2 regions of the Agarivorans sp. Alg241-V36 genome follow, and region 2 is predicted to be linked to the other one. Evidence: predicted binding sites of a transcription regulator. Region 2 holds the regulator's gene; the other holds the start of a gene.

The links. Region 2 encodes ArgR, which controls arginine synthesis, uptake and breakdown. Its sites were predicted from a motif close to ANTGAATANNTATTCANT; they were not measured.
Positions count from the first base shown of each region.
Region 1: a site for ArgR is predicted at 2,466-2,483, ahead of G6R11_RS02600 (OadG family protein). Genes of this name have one in related genera too.

Region 1 covers NZ_UNRE01000001.1:538,704-547,683, forward strand. The annotation lists gene G6R11_RS02550 (aspartate kinase) at 1-750, shown strand, start outside; gene csrA (carbon storage regulator CsrA) at 858-1,037, shown strand; tRNA gene G6R11_RS02560 (tRNA-Ser) at 1,279-1,371, shown strand; tRNA gene G6R11_RS02565 (tRNA-Arg) at 1,383-1,459, shown strand; tRNA gene G6R11_RS02570 (tRNA-Arg) at 1,507-1,583, shown strand; tRNA gene G6R11_RS02575 (tRNA-Arg) at 1,637-1,713, shown strand; tRNA gene G6R11_RS02580 (tRNA-Arg) at 1,763-1,839, shown strand; tRNA gene G6R11_RS02585 (tRNA-Ser) at 1,885-1,977, shown strand; tRNA gene G6R11_RS02590 (tRNA-Arg) at 1,989-2,065, shown strand; tRNA gene G6R11_RS02595 (tRNA-Arg) at 2,125-2,201, shown strand; gene G6R11_RS02600 (OadG family protein) at 2,553-2,795, shown strand; gene oadA (sodium-extruding oxaloacetate decarboxylase subunit alpha) at 2,816-4,597, shown strand; gene G6R11_RS02610 (sodium ion-translocating decarboxylase subunit beta) at 4,610-5,740, shown strand; gene G6R11_RS21680 (hypothetical protein) at 5,793-5,960, opposite strand; gene G6R11_RS02615 (beta-phosphoglucomutase family hydrolase) at 6,209-6,814, shown strand; gene G6R11_RS02620 (YqaA family protein) at 6,824-7,255, shown strand; gene G6R11_RS02625 (pitrilysin family protein) at 7,280-8,980, shown strand, end outside.
Region 2 covers NZ_UNRE01000010.1:120,696-129,675, forward strand. The annotation lists gene G6R11_RS19890 (iron ABC transporter permease) at 1-655, shown strand, start outside; gene G6R11_RS19895 (ABC transporter ATP-binding protein) at 663-1,721, shown strand; gene argR (transcriptional regulator ArgR) at 1,745-2,212, opposite strand; gene G6R11_RS19905 (transporter substrate-binding domain-containing protein) at 2,402-3,109, shown strand; gene mdh (malate dehydrogenase) at 3,291-4,220, shown strand; gene G6R11_RS19915 (tetratricopeptide repeat protein) at 4,460-5,179, shown strand; gene rnr (ribonuclease R) at 5,256-7,781, shown strand; gene rlmB (23S rRNA (guanosine(2251)-2'-O)-methyltransferase RlmB) at 7,784-8,518, shown strand; gene rpsF (30S ribosomal protein S6) at 8,715-8,980, shown strand, end outside.

The sequences.
Region 1 (8,980 bases), on a different contig from region 2:
ACCGCAGTGGCTATTGCAGCTGCGCTTAAAGCTGATGAGTGTCAGATATATACAGATGTTGATGGTGTATACACCACTGACCCGCGAGTAGAGCCAAAAGCTCGCCGTTTAGAGAGCATTACTTTTGAAGAAATGCTAGAAATGGCCAGTTTAGGCGCAAAAGTGTTACAGATCCGCGCTGTAGAGTTTGCCGGAAAATATAATGTGCCGTTGCGTGTTCTATCAAGTTTTACTGAAGGTAATGGCACCTTAATTAGTTATGAGGGAAATAAAATGGAGTCACCCGTAATATCAGGCATCGCTTTTAATCGTGATGAAGCAAGTTTAACTATTCTGGGTGTACCTGATAAACCTTCCGTTGCCGCATCAATATTGGCGCCTATTGGCGATGCAAACATCGATGTTGATATGATTATTCAGAACTCGATGGGTGACAACACCGCAGACTTTACCTTTACGGTTCATCGTAATGACTACAAGCGTGCCAAAGAGTTACTTGAAGAGACCTCAAGTAAGTTAGGTGCGCGTGAAGTTCAAGGTAAAGATTCCTTGGCAAAAATTTCTATCGTTGGGGTGGGGATGATGAATCACCCTGGCGTTGCTAAAACCATGTTTGAAACCTTAGGGGACGAGGGCATTAATATGCAACTTATCTCGACTTCTGAGATCAAAGTATCGGTTGTAGTAGATGAAAAATATTTAGAGTTGGCTGTACGTGCTTTGCATAGTGCATATAACCTAGAGCAATAATAATGACTCTTTGACTTAAACAAGCTAGTCTATACGCTTAATAGCAGAAAAATAATAGCTTAGATAAGTCGCTAAAGAACAAGAATATGAATTTAAGGAGATAATGAATGCTAATTTTGACGCGCCGTGTAGGCGAAACGTTAATGATTGGGGATGAAGTAACCGTAACTGTATTAGGTGTTAAAGGTAACCAAGTACGTATCGGCGTAAATGCACCAAAAGAAGTATCTGTGCACCGTGAAGAAATCTACATGCGCATTCAAGCAGAGAAAAGTGCTGGGGCTTAAGTAAGCTTACATCGCCAAGATTTATCTTTAGGAAGCCTCTGGCTTCCTTTTGTTTTTTGGGCTTTTGCTGGCAATGAGCAATGGCCACAAATCCACCGCTCAATTGCCAGAACGTTTGCTTTGTAGTCAGTTGCTAAACAAATACATAGCCAACTGTTCGAAAGCTGAACGAACAAAAGAAAAGTAACAAAAAAGGTTTGACTATATTTTTGGAAGCAGTAATATCTGCATCCGAAATCGCGGTGAGGTGGCCGAGTGGCCGAAGGCGCTCCCCTGCTAAGGGAGTATAGGGTTTGTAGCCCTATCGAGGGTTCGAATCCCTCCCTCACCGCCATCGATTTCAACGCGCGTGTAGCTCAGCTGGATAGAGTACCTGGCTACGAACCAGGCGGTCGGAGGTTCGAATCCTTCCACGCGCGCCATATTTTAAAAGAACGATTTATCGTTTTTATTACAAAGTGTTTTCTGCGCGCGTGTAGCTCAGCTGGATAGAGTACCTGGCTACGAACCAGGCGGTCGGAGGTTCGAATCCTTCCACGCGCGCCATTATTTAAAAAGCTCATAGTTATGTGAGCTTTTTTTATTGAAGTGTTACCTGTGCGCGTGTAGCTCAGCTGGATAGAGTACCTGGCTACGAACCAGGCGGTCGGAGGTTCGAATCCTTCCACGCGCGCCATATTTTTAAAAGAACGATTCGTCGTTTTTGTGTTCAAAGTGTTTTCTGCGCGCGTGTAGCTCAGCTGGATAGAGTACCTGGCTACGAACCAGGCGGTCGGAGGTTCGAATCCTTCCACGCGCGCCATTCTTCTTAAGTTTGCCCTAGGGCGAGCTTGCTGAAGGAAATCGAGGTGAGGTGGCCGAGTGGCCGAAGGCGCTCCCCTGCTAAGGGAGTATAGGGTTTGTAGCCCTATCGAGGGTTCGAATCCCTCCCTCACCGCCATCGATTTCAACGCGCGTGTAGCTCAGCTGGATAGAGTACCTGGCTACGAACCAGGCGGTCGGAGGTTCGAATCCTTCCACGCGCGCCATTTTCTGTTTTTATTTGATGCATTGTCTTTTCTCTTCTAGGCTTTGTTTCATACCCCACGCGCGTGTAGCTCAGCTGGATAGAGTACCTGGCTACGAACCAGGCGGTCGGAGGTTCGAATCCTTCCACGCGCGCCATTTTCTCTGTTTCTATCTATTCTCTTTCACGCCCTAGATCACTATTCACCTCTTATTCATCTTCAAATTATATCTCTTGTGATCGCCATTACTACTTTTGAGGTAGCTTAGCTGCTAGATTAGTTAATGAATTTGGCTGTCGTGCAGCTGTAAATCAGTTGTTAACTAAATGTTATCATTTGGCGGTTTAAGCTGTGTAAGCTGCGATGTGGCGTATAATTGCGAATTTTGTCATTGGCAAAATAAAGTTAACAATACCAAGGTTTTGAATAATTATTCAAAAATCAAGTTTGATTTTTGTTGTTTAGCATGTAATTCTTACGCCAATCTCAAAGGATGTGGATTAATAATATGATGGATTTGACTGAGCTGTTAGTGGAAGCAGCAACGTTAATGGGGGTCGGGATGATCGCCGTATTCGCTTTTTTATCGCTACTTATTGTTGCGGTAAATGGCTTAGCTAAGTTAGCGCCACCGCTAGCTGAAGTAGCGGAACCAAAACAAACCTCGTCTCCAACTCCCCAACCTGCCAATAACGCCACTGTAGTAGCCGCTATATCAGCTGCTGTTCAACAGTACCGGAAGGCTCAATAACTAAAAGAGGATTTAACGCAATGTCTAAACCACTTGCATTAACCGATGTTGTATTGCGCGACGCGCATCAATCATTATTAGCAACTCGTCTTCGCCTTGAAGATATGTTGCCTATTGCTGAGCAACTCGACCAAATTGGTTATTGGTCTCTAGAAACCTGGGGTGGCGCAACCTTTGATGCTTGTATTCGTTATCTTGGCGAAGATCCTTGGGAGCGTTTACGCGCACTTAAGAAGGCAATGCCTAATACTAAGCAGCAAATGCTATTACGTGGCCAAAATTTACTTGGTTACCGCCACTATGCAGACGACGTAGTAGAGCGCTTTGTAGAGCGGGCGGTTAAAAATGGTATGGATGTATTCCGTATCTTTGACGCGATGAACGACCCGCGTAACTTCCAAACAGCGGTAAAAGCTGCTTTAGATTGCGGCGCACACGCTCAAGGTACTATTTCTTATACTACCAGCCCAATTCACACTACCGACAACTGGGTAGACCTAGCTAAGCGTTTGGAAGACATTGGCTGTCACTCTATCGCCATCAAGGATATGTCGGGTTTATTAAAGCCTTATGAAGCTGAAACCCTTATTAAGCGTCTTAAAGCCGAAACTGATGTAGAAATTGCATTGCACTGCCATGCGACTACCGGCTTAAGCTTACCTACCCACATTAAAGCGATTGAAGCTGGCGTAGACATCATCGACACTGCAATCTCATCAATGAGCTGTACTTATGGTCACAGTCCAACAGAGACCATTGTAGCGATGTTAGAGGGCACTGAGCGCGAAACTGGCTTAGACCTTAGCAAACTAGAATCTATCGCAGCTTACTTCCGTGAAGTACGAAAGAAGTACGCTAAATTTGAAGGCAGCCTAAAAGGTGTTGATTCGCGCATCTTAATTGCTCAAGTTCCGGGCGGCATGTTAACCAACATGGAAAGCCAGCTTAAAGAGCAGGGCGCAGCCGATAAGATTGATGAAGTACTAGCCGAAATTCCTAAAGTACGTAAAGACCTAGGTTACATTCCTTTGGTAACTCCAACCTCACAAATTGTGGGTACTCAAGCAGTTATCAATGTATTAACTGGCGAGCGCTACAAAACTATTACCAAAGAAACGGCCGGAATTTTAAGTGGTCAGTATGGTAAAGCGCCTGGCGAGTTGAATGCAGAATTGCAAGCGCGTGTTCTTGATGGATCAGAAGCAATTACCTGTCGCCCTGCAGATTTACTGCAAGCGGAGATGGAGCGCCTTGAAACTGAAGTAGAGCAACTAGCCAAAGAAAAAGGTTTTGCTTTAGCTGAAGACAAAATTGATGACGCTTTAACGTACGCATTGTTCCCACAAATTGGCCTTAAGTTCTTAGAGAACCGTGGCAACCCAGATGCATTTGAACCGGTACCAAGCGCTGACGACGTTAAAGTTGCAGCTCCTGCTAAAGCTGGCGCAGTAGAAACCTACTCAGTACGTGTAGACGGTCAGTTATACACCGTAGATGTTGGTCCTGAAGGCTCTATTGATGGCGTAGCGCCAGTAGCTAGTTCAGCGCCAGCCGCAGCCGCCCCAGCAGCACCTGCTACCAGTGGTAAAGGTGAAGCCTTACCAGCGCCTTTAGCGGGTAACATCTTTAAAGTTCTCGCTAAGCCTGGTGCTAATGTGCAAGAAGGCGATGTATTGCTGATTATGGAAGCAATGAAAATGGAAACCGAAATCCGTTCCGCTAAAACCGGGGTTGTTGACGAGGTATTAGTTAGAGAAGGTGATGCGGTTGCAGTGGGCGAAGTCCTACTTAGCATCGCATAAGGGAGCGAGAACGTGGAAGGAATTACTAAGCTATGGTCGGAAACCGGCCTAGCTAACTTCGAACCTGCACAATTAGTGATGATGGCAGTAGGTTTACTGCTATTGTATTTGGCCATTGTGCGTAAATTTGAGCCTTTATTGCTGCTACCGATTGGTTTTGGTGCGGTGCTGGCCAATATTCCGAATGCTGGGTTTAACGATGAAGGCGGTTTGCTTTACTACGTTTACCATGTAGGAATTGAAACCGGTGTTTTCCCACTGCTGATTTTTATGGGTGTTGGCGCGTTAACAGACTTTGGTGCGCTTATCGCAAACCCAAGAATGTTACTGCTAGGTGCTGCGGCTCAGTTTGGTATTTTTGCGACGCTATTTGGTGCCATTCTACTAAACATGATCCCAGGCTTTGATTTTACCCTGGCTGATGCTTCTGCGATTGCAATCATTGGTGGTGCAGATGGGCCTACGGCTATCTTCCTTGCTTCCAAGCTTGCACCAGATTTATTAGGTGCGATTGCGGTAGCTGCTTATTCATACATGGCACTGGTTCCAATTATTCAGCCGCCGATTATGAAGGCCTTAACCTCTAAAGAAGAACGCGAAATTCAAATGGAGCAATTGCGTCCGGTTAGCGTGCGAGAAAAGATTATTTTCCCTATCGCTGTACTTGGCTTAACCATTTTGTTCTTACCAGCGGCAACACCTCTAGTGGGTATGTTCTGTTTAGGTAACCTAATGCGTGAAAGTGGCGTGGTTGATCGTTTAAGCAAAACTGCACAAAACGAACTCATCAATGTTGTTACCATCTTCTTAGGTTTAGCGGTAGGTTCTAAGTTATCTGCTGACAAGTTCTTAACGGTAGAAACGCTAGGTATTCTTGGCTTAGGTGCTGTGGCATTTGGTATTGGTACTGCTTCTGGAGTACTTATGGCTAAGTTAATGAGCCGCTTAAGTGGCGGTAAGATTAACCCACTGATTGGTGCTGCTGGTGTTTCAGCGGTGCCAATGGCCGCACGTGTGGTAAACAAGGTTGGTTTGGAGTCAAACCCTCATAACTTCTTGTTAATGCATGCTATGGGACCAAACGTTGCTGGGGTACTAGGTAGTGCCGTAGCTGCGGGTGTACTACTGTCTTTGGTTGGTTAATTCCTATCAGCGAAATAAAAAGCTTGCCTCGGCAAGCTTTTTTTATGTCTAGCTAATGGGTTAGCCAAATCATCAATGAGAAGAATCCAATCAATGCGGTGCTAATCCCAATAATCCAATAGTAACCTTTTAAACCTTGTTTAAAGCTTAAACCGTAATGGAATAGAAACAGTGTCCATAAAACGGTTAATAACAAGGGCAACAAGAAAAATCGCACCATAATTCTACCTACTGGGTCACTTAAGTAATTGAAGAACTTTTAGTTTACCTTTATTACTTATAAATTGAAGAGAGCGAATCAGTAACTTCGCTACGCTTCACACAGATTGCTCGGTTTCCAACAGTTAATTTGGTTACTCGCTTTACGAATCACCGCGCGTTACAAAATATTCTAGTTAAATGGCCGCTTATTGGTATGATGCAGGCTAAATCGGCTGCTGTTCAGTCCGACCGCATTCAGAGTAGATTATGAATTTCCACGATTACCAACACTATGCCGCTTTTATTTTTGATATGGATGGAACCTTGATTGACTCCATGCAGCATCATCAGAACGCATGGCAGTCTGCTCTCGATCAGTTTTCTATTCCTTTTAGCTCTGCGCAAATGCTGGCAATGAGTGGATGGCCTACCTTACAAACAGTTGAAAACTTGCTTGCCGATGCCCATATAAAGGGGATAAATGTTCAGCAAGTGGTTGATGCTAAAGAGCTGCGTTATCACCAACTAGTGAATAGTGAAATACAGCCGACACCTTTAATTAAAGTGTATGAGCATTTTTTAGGTGAAAAGCTAATGGCTGTGGGCACCGGTGCTAGCCAGCAGCAGGCAGAGATGATACTGAGTAAATTAGGTATAGCCGATAAGTTGCAAGCGATTGTTGGGGCTGATTTAGTGGCAAAGCATAAGCCAGCGCCTGACACCTTTTTAAAGTGTGCAGAATTGATGCAGATTGAACCTCAGGCATGTCTAGTATTTGAAGATGCCGATGCCGGAATAGAGGCTGCAAAAGCCGCTGGAATGGCAGTGGTTGATGTAAGAAGTTTGTGGCCAGCGAACTATTTTGTTGATTAGGCGGTTCTATTGTTAGTCATACTGTTTTTTAGCGCCTTTGTATCTGCCACCTTATTACCCGGCAGCTCAGAAGTAGTTTTGCTAGGTTTGGCCAGCCAAGTTCCTGAGCAGTGGCTTAGCTTGTTAGTTGTGGCTACCTTGGGCAATACCCTAGGTGGCTTAGTAACCTTTGCCATGGGCTGGGGTGCTTTTTACTTTGGTAATCGCCACTTTAGTTGGTTACCTAAGCTGAATGAACAAGCCAAGGCGAAGCCTTGGTTGGCCAAATACGGCGCCTGGAGCTTATTAATGAGTTGGGCACCTGTAATTGGCGATGCGCTTTGTTTTGTTGCGGGTGCTGCTAAGCTTCCGGTTTGGCAAAGCACCGTTGCCATGCTTATTGGCAAAGCGATCCGTTACGCTTTGCTATTGGCATTAGGTAATGCAGTTGTGAGTATTTAAATAATGATTAGAGAGGTCAATATAGTGCTTAGATGGTTAAGTGTGCTTAGCATTCTGTGGTTAGCTGCTTGTACTCAGATAGACCCTAAATCTTCGCTTGAGCTACCCAAGGGTGTCGAGTTAATTGAAACCTCGCAGGCCAATAATAGCGACATTCAGATAGCCTATAAAAAGTATCGTTTAGCCAATGGCCTAACAGTATTGCTCTACCAAGATGACAATGCACCGCTAGCCCATGTAGATATTACTTATCATGTAGGTTCTAATCGAGAAGAACCGGGTAAGTCTGGCTTTGCTCACTTCTTTGAACACATGATGTTTCAGGGCTCAAAACACGTCGGCGACCAAGAGCATTTCCGCATTATTAACGAAGCGGGTGGAACCATGAATGGCTCCACAACTAAAGACCGCACAAATTACTATCAAACGGTGCCTGCTAACCAGCTAGAAAAAGTGCTGTGGTTAGAAGCCGACAGAATGGGCTTTTTGCTTGAAGCGGTAAGCCAACGAAAGTTTGAAATTCAACGTGATACAGTAAAAAATGAGCGCGCTCAACGCGTAGATAACGCACCTTATGGTTTGTTATCTGAGCGAGTAGACGAAGCGCTCTATCCTCGAGAACATCCGTATTCTTGGCAACCTATTGGCTACATTGAAGACCTTAATCGGGTAGACGTAAACGACCTTAAGGCGTTTTTCCTACGCTGGTACGGACCAAATAATGCTGTGCTAAGCATTGGTGGCGATATCGATGAGGCTCAAACCTTAGAATGGATTAGTCAGTACTTTGGCGGCATTCCTCGCGGACCTGAGATCCCAGAGATTACGCCAGAGCCCGCGACCCTGAGTGAAACCCGTTATATCTCCCTAGAAGACCGTATTCATATCCCTCTGCTGTATATTAGTTATCCAACGGTGTATGCTGGCGCTGAAGACGAAGTTGCTTTAGATATGTTTTCAGAGATCTTAGGTGGCGGCAAGAGCTCGTTACTGCATCAATCGTTGGTTGAATCGGGTAAAGCTTTATCTGCAGGCAGTTCACATTACTGCCGCCAAATGGCCTGTACCTTGTCGATATACGTGCGGGCTAATCCTCAAGCAGGGTTGACCTTGGCTCAGTTAGAACAAGATGTTGACCAAGCGATTAACGACTTTGCAGAGCGTGGCGTGAATGCAGAAGACTTGCAGCGCGTTCGCTCATCGCTTAAAGCTTCTACTATCTACAGTTTAGAGAGTGTTTCTGATGTGGTGACTCAGCTTGCCTTTGGCGAAACGTTCTTTGAGCAGCCCTTGTATATCAGTGAAGTATTACAACAGTTTCAAAATGTTAATGACCAGCAGGTGCAACAAGCTTATCAGCATTACATATTGAACAAACCTCGAGTGGTGATGAGTGTTGTGCCGAGAGGGCAAACTCAATTGATTGCAGCTAAAGACAACTTTACACCTGCGCCGCGCACGCTGCCTGAGCAGCAACACATTGAAGACAGTGAGCTGGCACTTCGTGAAGTAAAAGATGACTTCGACCGCAGTATTGAACCGCCTTCAGGTCCCGCGGTGGCGGTAAAGTTGCCTGAGTTATGGCATGCAGAGTTAACTAACGGCTTACAAGTATTAGGCACCTCTGAGCAGCCAACTCCCACGGTTACCCTGCAGTTCAGGCTGCCCGGTGGCAGTATTTCAGAACCTAAAGGTAAAGAAGGTCTGGCTAAGCTGACAGCGCAA
Region 2 (8,980 bases):
CTTTTCTCTAGCCATTATGGCCGCGTTGCTAACCACTATTTTAGGCTTATTGCTAGCTTATGGGGTTCGCTTATCAAAAAGCAACAAAATGCGCAGTATCGCCGAGGCAGCTACTTTGGGTTATGCCATTCCAGGCGCGGTGCTAGCGGTTGGTATTTTGTATCCACTTGGGGTGTTTGATAATACCGTTGATAGGCTGATGAAAGCTTGGTTTGATTATCCTACTGGCTTATTGCTCACCGGAACTGGTGGCGCCTTGGTATTAGCCTATTCGTTACGCTTTATCGCCTTAAGCTATCGTACGCTCGATGCAAGCCTTACAAAAATCACCCCAGAAATGGATGATGCTTCACGTATTCTTGGCAGCCGCTCGGGGAAAACCCTTTGGCGTATTCATTTGCCTTTAATTCGGCCAAGCGTGCTTACCGCAATGTTATTGGTATTTGTTGATACCATGAAAGAGCTGCCAATTACCTTGATTCTAAGGCCATTTAATTTTGATACCTTATCAACCCAAGTTTGGGATTTAGCCTCTTTAGAACAGCTTGAGCAAAGCGCTTTGGCTGCATTAACTATATTACTGGCGGGCATTATCCCGGTTATTATTATGAGTCGAAATATCGGTTCTTCTGAACGTCGCCCACAAGGACAATAAACCTGCAATGAGTATTGTTTTACGCAAAGTTAATCATTTTTACGGCGAACAACAGGCATTAAAAGATGTCAGCATTGAAGTGAGTGATAATCAAATTGTGGCACTGCTGGGCCCATCGGGTTGCGGTAAAACCACACTATTACGCCTCATCGCTGGATTGGAGCGACTGCAAAGTGGTGAGCTGTATTTGCAAGACAGTTTGGTTGCTGCGCCCCAGCAAGCGATTCACTTAGCGCCGGAGCAACGCGCTATTGGCATGATGTTCCAAGACTATGCCTTGTTCCCCCATATGAGTGTGCGTAAAAATATTGAGTATGGTTTACGTAAACAACAAGATCTCGCTACGCGACGTGGTTGGATAGAAGAAAGCTTAGACAACATGGGCATGCAAGGCTTATTAGAGCGCTTTCCTCACACCTTATCGGGCGGCCAGCAGCAACGTGTAGCATTGCTTCGTGCTTTAGCGCCAGAGCCGAGCACTTTGCTACTCGATGAACCTTTCTCCGCACTTGATGAGCATCTTCGCCAGCAAGTGCGGGAAGAAACTCTTGATGTGCTTAAGAAAACCAATACTCCTGCGGTCATGGTGACGCATGATCCACTAGAAGCAATGTTTATTGCCGACAAAATCGTGGTGATGGAAAAGGGTGAAATTGTGCAAAATGCCAGTCCTCAAGAAATTTACAATAATCCTAAGAACGCTTTTGTTGCCGCTCTATTTGGACCAAGTAATCGTTTCGAAACGGATGTTGAAGACAATAAAGTTCACACACCCTTAGGGCAATTCACAGCGAATGGTGTGGATGTTCAGCAAAGGGCTGAGATCATTGTGCGCGCTAAAGACATCGTTGTGCATCAGCTAGAAAACAGCGATCAAATCGAAGCAACGGTGATATCGGTGCACGCTATGGGCAATGAAACTCACTTTAGATTACAACTAAACAGCATGCCTGAGCGGGTTATTCATGCGCGAATGCGCGATCATTGGCAGGCGAGTGCTGGCACCAAAGTATGGTTGTCGGTGAATGGAGATGCTGCATTTGTCTTCCCTAAAGCCTCGCTTTAGGGAAGCATAAAGGTAGGGCTTAGTTAGCCTACTTCAAAGAGTTCTTTCACTGATTGGAAGACATCGGCGATATCTACTTGGCGAGTAGGGGTGATGAAGATGGTGTCATCGCCTGCAATGGTGCCAAGAATACCTTCTGCTTTACCTAAAGAGTCTAACAAACGCGCTATCAGTTGAGCGGCGCCTGGGCTGGTGTGGATTACGATGAGTGCGTCATTGAAATCCATTTCTAATACCAAGATCTTTAGTTGGCTAGAAACGGTTGGAACCCCTAATTCAGCAGGTAAGCAGTAAACCATTTCCATTTTTGCATTGCGGGTACGCACTGCACCAAACTTACTTAGCATGCGTGACACTTTCGATTGATTAATGTTTTCGAAACCTTGCTCTTGCAGGGCGGTCACTATTTCGGCTTGTGAGCCAAATCGTTCTTCTTTTAACAGTGATTTAAAGGCTTTTATTAACTGTTCTTGTTTATCGCTATATTTCATCGGTGGTCCGAGCTTATAAATCCGTCGCCATTGTCGCCAACTTTTTACTCTAATTCAACTTTATTCTAGTTTTATGCATATAAATGCATACTTCGACACAGAATTATTATTGCATTTAATAACAATTAGTTGTGAGCTTTTGCTAAGCTGAATTATGATAGCCCCATCCGACTCGATGAGTAGTTGATTATGTGGATTAAACTTTTCATTCTTCTTCCCGTTTTAATCTTTGGCTCAGCCTTTGCTGATGAAAAGCCTTTGCGAATTGTAACCGAAGCCTCTTATCCGCCGTTCGAAGCCTTTGATGAGCAAAAGCAGCTGGTTGGTTTTGACATTGAGTTAGCCAAAGCGATATGCCTGCAGATAAATAGAGAGTGCGAGTTTTATCATCAACCCTTTGATAGCCTGCTCACTAGCGTGGCGGCAGGGCATTACAACTTAGCCATTTCTGCCCTAGATATCACTGAGCAGCGTAAACAGTTGGTTAATTTTAGTGATGCTTATTTTGATAACATGGCGGTGTATATTACTGGCTCGAAGCAAGAGATCGCCGATAGCGCTGTAGTGGCGGTACAAAGCGGTTCTAGCTTTATGCGCTTTTTGCGTGAACAACGACCCGATATCTTGTCGATTGCCTATCCAAGTTACCAGTTAGCCTTAAACGATTTAGAGCAAAGTAAAATAGATGCGGTGTTTTTGGATGCTGCGGCTGCTCACTATTGGTTGGCCAATCACCCCAACTTTGTTACGCAAGCTGATAAAAGCTATCCTGCCAGTGGTTTAGGAATGGCTGTTTCCAAGCAAGACGAAGACCTGCTGAGTCAAATCAACCATGCGCTTAAAGTGTTAAAAAGTAATGGTACTTACCAAACAATATATCAGTCCTTTTTTAACTGACAAACACTGTTAGACCAAGGTCTTAAGCCATATTATTAAAGTGTGATTGAGGCAGCCTTTTTCTGTTTTAAACTTGCTTTAAAAATGTTGCTAAATTGTATTTCGAGGCGGATTCCGTTATCTTGTCAGCTGTCTTTATAGACATCCCCTCTACAACTACAAAAAAGCATGGAGAAGTTTGATGAAAGTTGCCGTATTAGGTGCTGCAGGCGGAATTGGCCAAGCCCTTTCATTACTATTAAAAACCCAGTTACCCGCTGGTTCTGAACTTTCGCTTTACGACATCGCTCCAGTAACACCAGGTGTTGCTGTAGATTTGAGCCACATCCCTACACAAGTGGCCATTAAAGGATTTGCGGGCGAAGACCCTAGCCCGGCCCTAGAAGGTGCCGACATTGTTCTTATTTCTGCTGGTGTGGCGCGTAAGCCAGGTATGGATCGTTCAGATCTGTTCAACATCAATGCAGGTATCGTTAAAAACCTTATCGAAAAAGTTGCTGTTACTTGCCCTAAAGCCTGTATCGGCATTATCACTAACCCAGTAAATACCACTGTGCCAATTGCTGCAGAAGTATTGAAAAACGCTGGCGTATACGATCCTGCTAAACTGTTTGGTGTTACTACGCTTGACGTAATTCGCTCTGAAACCTTTATAGCTGAAGCAAAAGGTTTAAACCCAGCTGACATTAACTTAAACGTTATTGGTGGCCACAGTGGCGTAACTATTTTGCCATTGTTATCACAGCTAGACGGTATTTCATTCACCGACGAAGAGATTGCAGCTATGACCACGCGCATTCAAAACGCCGGTACTGAAGTTGTTGAAGCCAAAGCTGGTGGCGGTAGCGCTACGCTTTCTATGGGTCAAGCAGCAGCGCGCTTCTGTTTATCTCTAGTGAAAGCGGCTCAAGGCGAAGACGTGATTGAATGTGCCTACGTTGATGGCGGCAGCGAACATGCTAAGTTCTTTGCTCAACCAGTGCGTTTAGGTCCTCAAGGTGTTGCTGAAATCCTACCTTACGGTGAGATTAGCGCATTTGAAAAAGGTGCCATTGACGGCATGTTAGACACCTTACACGGTGACATCGATAAAGGTGTAGAATTTGTTTAATCACATATTCTAAATCTTAGTAAGGAGTGCAAGGCACTCCTTTTTTGTGTCTGCTTGTCGCTGCAACGCTGTTTGTCGTAAACGTAACTCTTACCTTAGCTACAATAAATTGAATACTAAGCATCGTAATGTCGCTATTTTCTTACAACTATGAACCGCTTAGTTCTAGCCTGGTAAATGTGGCTTTAGTTTTTTAGCGAAGTGCCGATAGCTTTAGTGTTAAGACGATAGGAACGGCTATGAATAAGCAGATAATTTCACTACTTCTTGCTGCAGGGATCAGTTCAGCAGCTTTTGCAGAATCTATTGACGCCTTGTCAGTGGATGATGAGTTAGATGCGCCTGCTGAGCAAGCCGAGCCCGTAGCCATAGACCCAACAGAATATACCAGTCCCTCAGATATTGAAGCGGTTCAGCTCTACAGACAAGACGAGCTCATTACTTGGATCAACAACAATCAACACCTTGCTCGGGTGAAAGCAGACGATTGTCAGTTGGTCGAAGATATTGAGGCGCGCGCGGAAAAAGTGGCGATCCCTGCCTACCAATTTTTATGGGGGGATATGCTGGCATGGGGAGTGTGTATAGACTCCAACCCAGAGCTTGGCGTTATGTATATGTGGCGCGCGGCTAACCAAGGTTTAGCAGCAGCTATGGAGCAACTAGGCCGCTATTACGCTACAGGCACTTTAGTGCAACAAGACTACGCCAAAGCCATTCCATTATTGCGTGAGGCGGCAGGCCAAGGCTTCTTGCCCGCTCAATTGCGTCTTGTATCCCTTTATGTGGAAGGCAAGGGCAGTCCCTACGATTACGAAGATGCCTATCGTTGGTTGCATCACTCCATTATCGCCGACAAACAAACTCACCAAAAAGCCAGCCAGCTGTTAGCTGCACTGGCGAACAAAATGCCAGATTATGTAGTGGTTAAAGCTAAAGCCAGCAACCAACCCTACTAAAGCCTCGCGCAAAGCATTAACATAGAGCTATTCTGAAGGTTAAGACCTTCAATCGCTCAACTAAGTAGGTTAGTTAATGCAAAATCAGGCTGTGTCGGCCACACTAAAATCGACCTTGCTCGCCGCCTTAAGCGAAGAAATGGCGCCCGTGTCTAAAGACTGGCTTAAAGCGCTTTGTAATGAACAGCAACAAAGCCAGTTTTCTACAAGCCTTGCTGAATTACTCGATGAAGGTGCCATAGTCACAACCCGGATTGGGGCTTACACTTTGCCCGAGCGCTTAGGTTTAGTCACCGGAACCATTATTGGCCACCGAGATGGTTTTGGTTTCTTAAAAACCACCCAAGAAGGCACCGATTTATTCCTGCCCGCTAAAGAGATGCGCAAGGTTTTCCACAATGATTTTGTATTGGCTGCGCCCTCTAGCATGGACAAGCGTGGCCGCCGAGAAGGTCAAGTCATTCGGGTATTAAAGCCGGGCAAGCTCGAATTGGTTGGTCGCTTTTTTGTAGAAGGCAATCACCGCTATGTAGTGCCAGATGATTCTCGAATCAATCAAGACATCCTGATTGGTAAAAATGACACAGCCGGCGCTCGCCAAGGTCAAGTGGTGGTTATTGAAGTCATTAGCCGTCCTGCTGTGCCGAAACTTGCAGTAGGTAAAGTGACCGATATTCTTGGCGAGAAAATGGCGCCAGGCATGGAAGTGCAAGTGGCTCTGCGAAATCACGATATCCCGCACGAATGGCCAAATGCGGTGACTAAAGCGGTAAGCAAACTCGAAGAAGAAGTGGATGAAGCGTCTAAGCAAAACCGCGTCGATTTGCGTGATTTGCCATTAGTCACCATTGATGGTGAAGATGCTCGAGATTTTGATGATGCAGTTTTTTGTGAAGCAAAAAAATCTGGAGGCTGGCGCTTATGGGTAGCCATTGCTGATGTGTCTTATTATGTGCGTCCAGACGCTGCATTAGATAAAGAAGCCCTTAACCGGGGTAACTCGGTGTACTTCCCCGACCAAGTTATTCCTATGTTGCCCGAGCAGCTGTCTAACGGCTTATGTTCGCTTAATCCTAAAGTTGATCGTTTGTGTATGGTTGCCGAGATGACTATCTCTGCAGCTGGGCGCTTATCGGGTTATAAGTTTTATGAAGCGGTCATGCATTCACATGCGCGCTTTACCTACAATAAAGTGGCAGCGATCCTTGATGGTGATGAAGCGCTAGCACAGCGCTACTCTGAGCAAGTTCCGCACTTGCAAGAGCTGCATCGTTTATACAGTGCCTTAAAAGTGAGCCGCGCGCAGCGAGGCGGCATTGAGCTAGAAACTCAAGAAACCCGCTTTATCTTTAATGCCCAGCGTAAAATTGAGCAGATTGTTCCGCTTACTCGCAATGATGCACACAAAATGATTGAAGAGTGCATGATTCAAGCAAACGTGGCAGCCGCCAAATTTGTTGAAAAACATCAACAAGCGATTTTATATAGGGTGCACGATCGTCCAGGCAAAGAGCGTTTAACTAACTTTAGAGGCTTTTTGAATGAGTTAGGTCTGCCTTTAGGTGGAGGCGAAGAGCCGCAACCTAGCGACTACTTCAAACTGGTAGAGGCGATTCAAGAACGGCCTGATCTCGAGCTGATTCAAACCATGCTATTACGCTCGATGATGCAGGCGGTGTATCAGCCCGACAATATTGGTCACTTTGGTTTGGCGCTTAAATCTTACGCGCACTTCACTTCGCCAATTCGTCGTTATCCTGATTTATTGCTCCACCGAGTGATTAAGTTTTTAGTGAACAAGCTTGAAGCCGAAGCTGCTGGCAAAACCGTTAAAAACAAATGGACGGTCACTGGTGGCTTCTCTTATCAAGATGATGAAATGGATAAGTTTGGTGAAGTGTGTTCAATGACCGAACGCCGCGCCGATGACGCCACTCGCGAAGTATCTGACAGCCTTAAATGTGAATATATGCAAGATCACGTGGGTACGGTGCTGCCTGCCACTATTGCAGCGGTAACTGGTTTTGGCTTTTTTGCCCGCTTAGATGAGTTTCACATCGACGGCTTAGTGCATATCAACTCTTTACGTGGCGACTATTATCATTATGATGCAGCTCGCCAAGTGCTGGTGGGTGAAAAAACCGGCAAGCGCTTTAGAATTGGAGATGCTGTTACGGTTAAAGTGGCCTCGGTGAATATGGCCGACCGTAAAATGGAATTTGTGATTGTTAATAAAGACGGTCAAGCGGATGAGTTCGATAGGCCAGAGCGACGTGGTAAAGATGGCGCTCGTGGTAAGCGTTTTGCTAAGCCTGGCGAAGAGCGTGAAGCAGGCAAGCGTAGCGATAAAAAGAAACCTCGCCATAGAGATAGCAAGAATAAAGGTAAACGCCGTAAACCGAGCTCTGCGAGTGACAGTACCAAACAAGCTGAGAGCGAAAATAAAGGTGGTTTTAGCCCATGGCAGCAACGAGACCCCGCTGCTAAAAAGGCTAAATCAAATAATGAGGCCAGTGCTAAAACGCGCAAAAAGCCTAAAAAGAAACGCAAGCAACGCCCTGGAAAACAAGAGCGTAACGCTGCTAAACAACAGAAGAATTAAACATGAGCCAACAAGTTATTTATGGTTTGCACGCAGTGCAAGCTTTGTTAGAGCGAAGCCCTGAGCGAATTATCGAAGTTTACGCCTTGAAAGGGCGTCAAGATGACCGCTTGTTGCCCCTGCTTAATGAACTTCGCCGTTTAGGCGCGTCGGTGCAGTTTATGCCACGCAAGGCCTTAGATGACAAAGCGGAGAGCTCTCAGCACCAAGGTATTGTCGCAAGGGTGAAAGCTGGTCGTGGTTATAATGAAAACGACCTAAAACAGTTAGTAGAATCAAGTAATGCGCCTTTGTTCTTGGTATTGGATGGCGTGACCGACCCACATAACTTAGGTGCGTGTTTACGAAATGCGGATGCCGCGGGTGTCGCTGGAGTGATTGTCCCAAAAGATAAATCGGTGCAGTTAAATGCTACGGTGCGAAAAGTGGCCTGTGGTGCGGCCGAAACCGTCCCGCTGGTAGTCGTAACCAACCTTGCAAGAACTTTGCGTGAGCTGCAACAGCTTGGCGTTTGGGTGGTAGGCACTGCCGGCGAAGCCGAACAATTTATTTACGACAGCAAGTTGCAAGGCCCAATGGCGTTGGTAATGGGCGCCGAAGGTAGCGGTATGCGCCGCTTAACTCGCGAAACCTGTGATGAGTTGGTGAAGTTGCCAATGCTAGGTGCGGTGTCGAGTTTAAATGTATCGGTAGCCGCCGGAATATGTTTGTTTGAAGCGGTTCGCCAGCGTCGTTAACCCGCAATTTTGCCCAGAAAAAACACTGCCTTATTAGCCTCTGAGTGGAATATCATTCAGAGGCTTTATTTTAGCTTGATTAAATTCTCGCCTTCACATAAAATCAGCGCCCCTAAAACAGCCATTTTACTTTTAGTTCCTTGCCTCTTCGGTTCGGCTGTACCATGAACGAGGCTATAACCCGTAGGGAGCAATCATGCGTCATTACGAAATCGTATTCATGGTCCACCCAGACCAGAGCGAACAAGTTCCAGGTATGATCGAGCGTTACTCAGCAGTTATCACAGATAACGGCGGTAGCATTCATCGTTTGGAAGACTGGGGCCGCCGTCAATTGGCTTACCCAATCGAAAAATTGCACAAAGCCCACTATGTTCTTTTGAACATCGAAGCTAGCGCAGAAGTTGTTGATGAATTGGAAACTGCTTTCCGTTTCAACGATGCTGTTATCCGTAACATGAT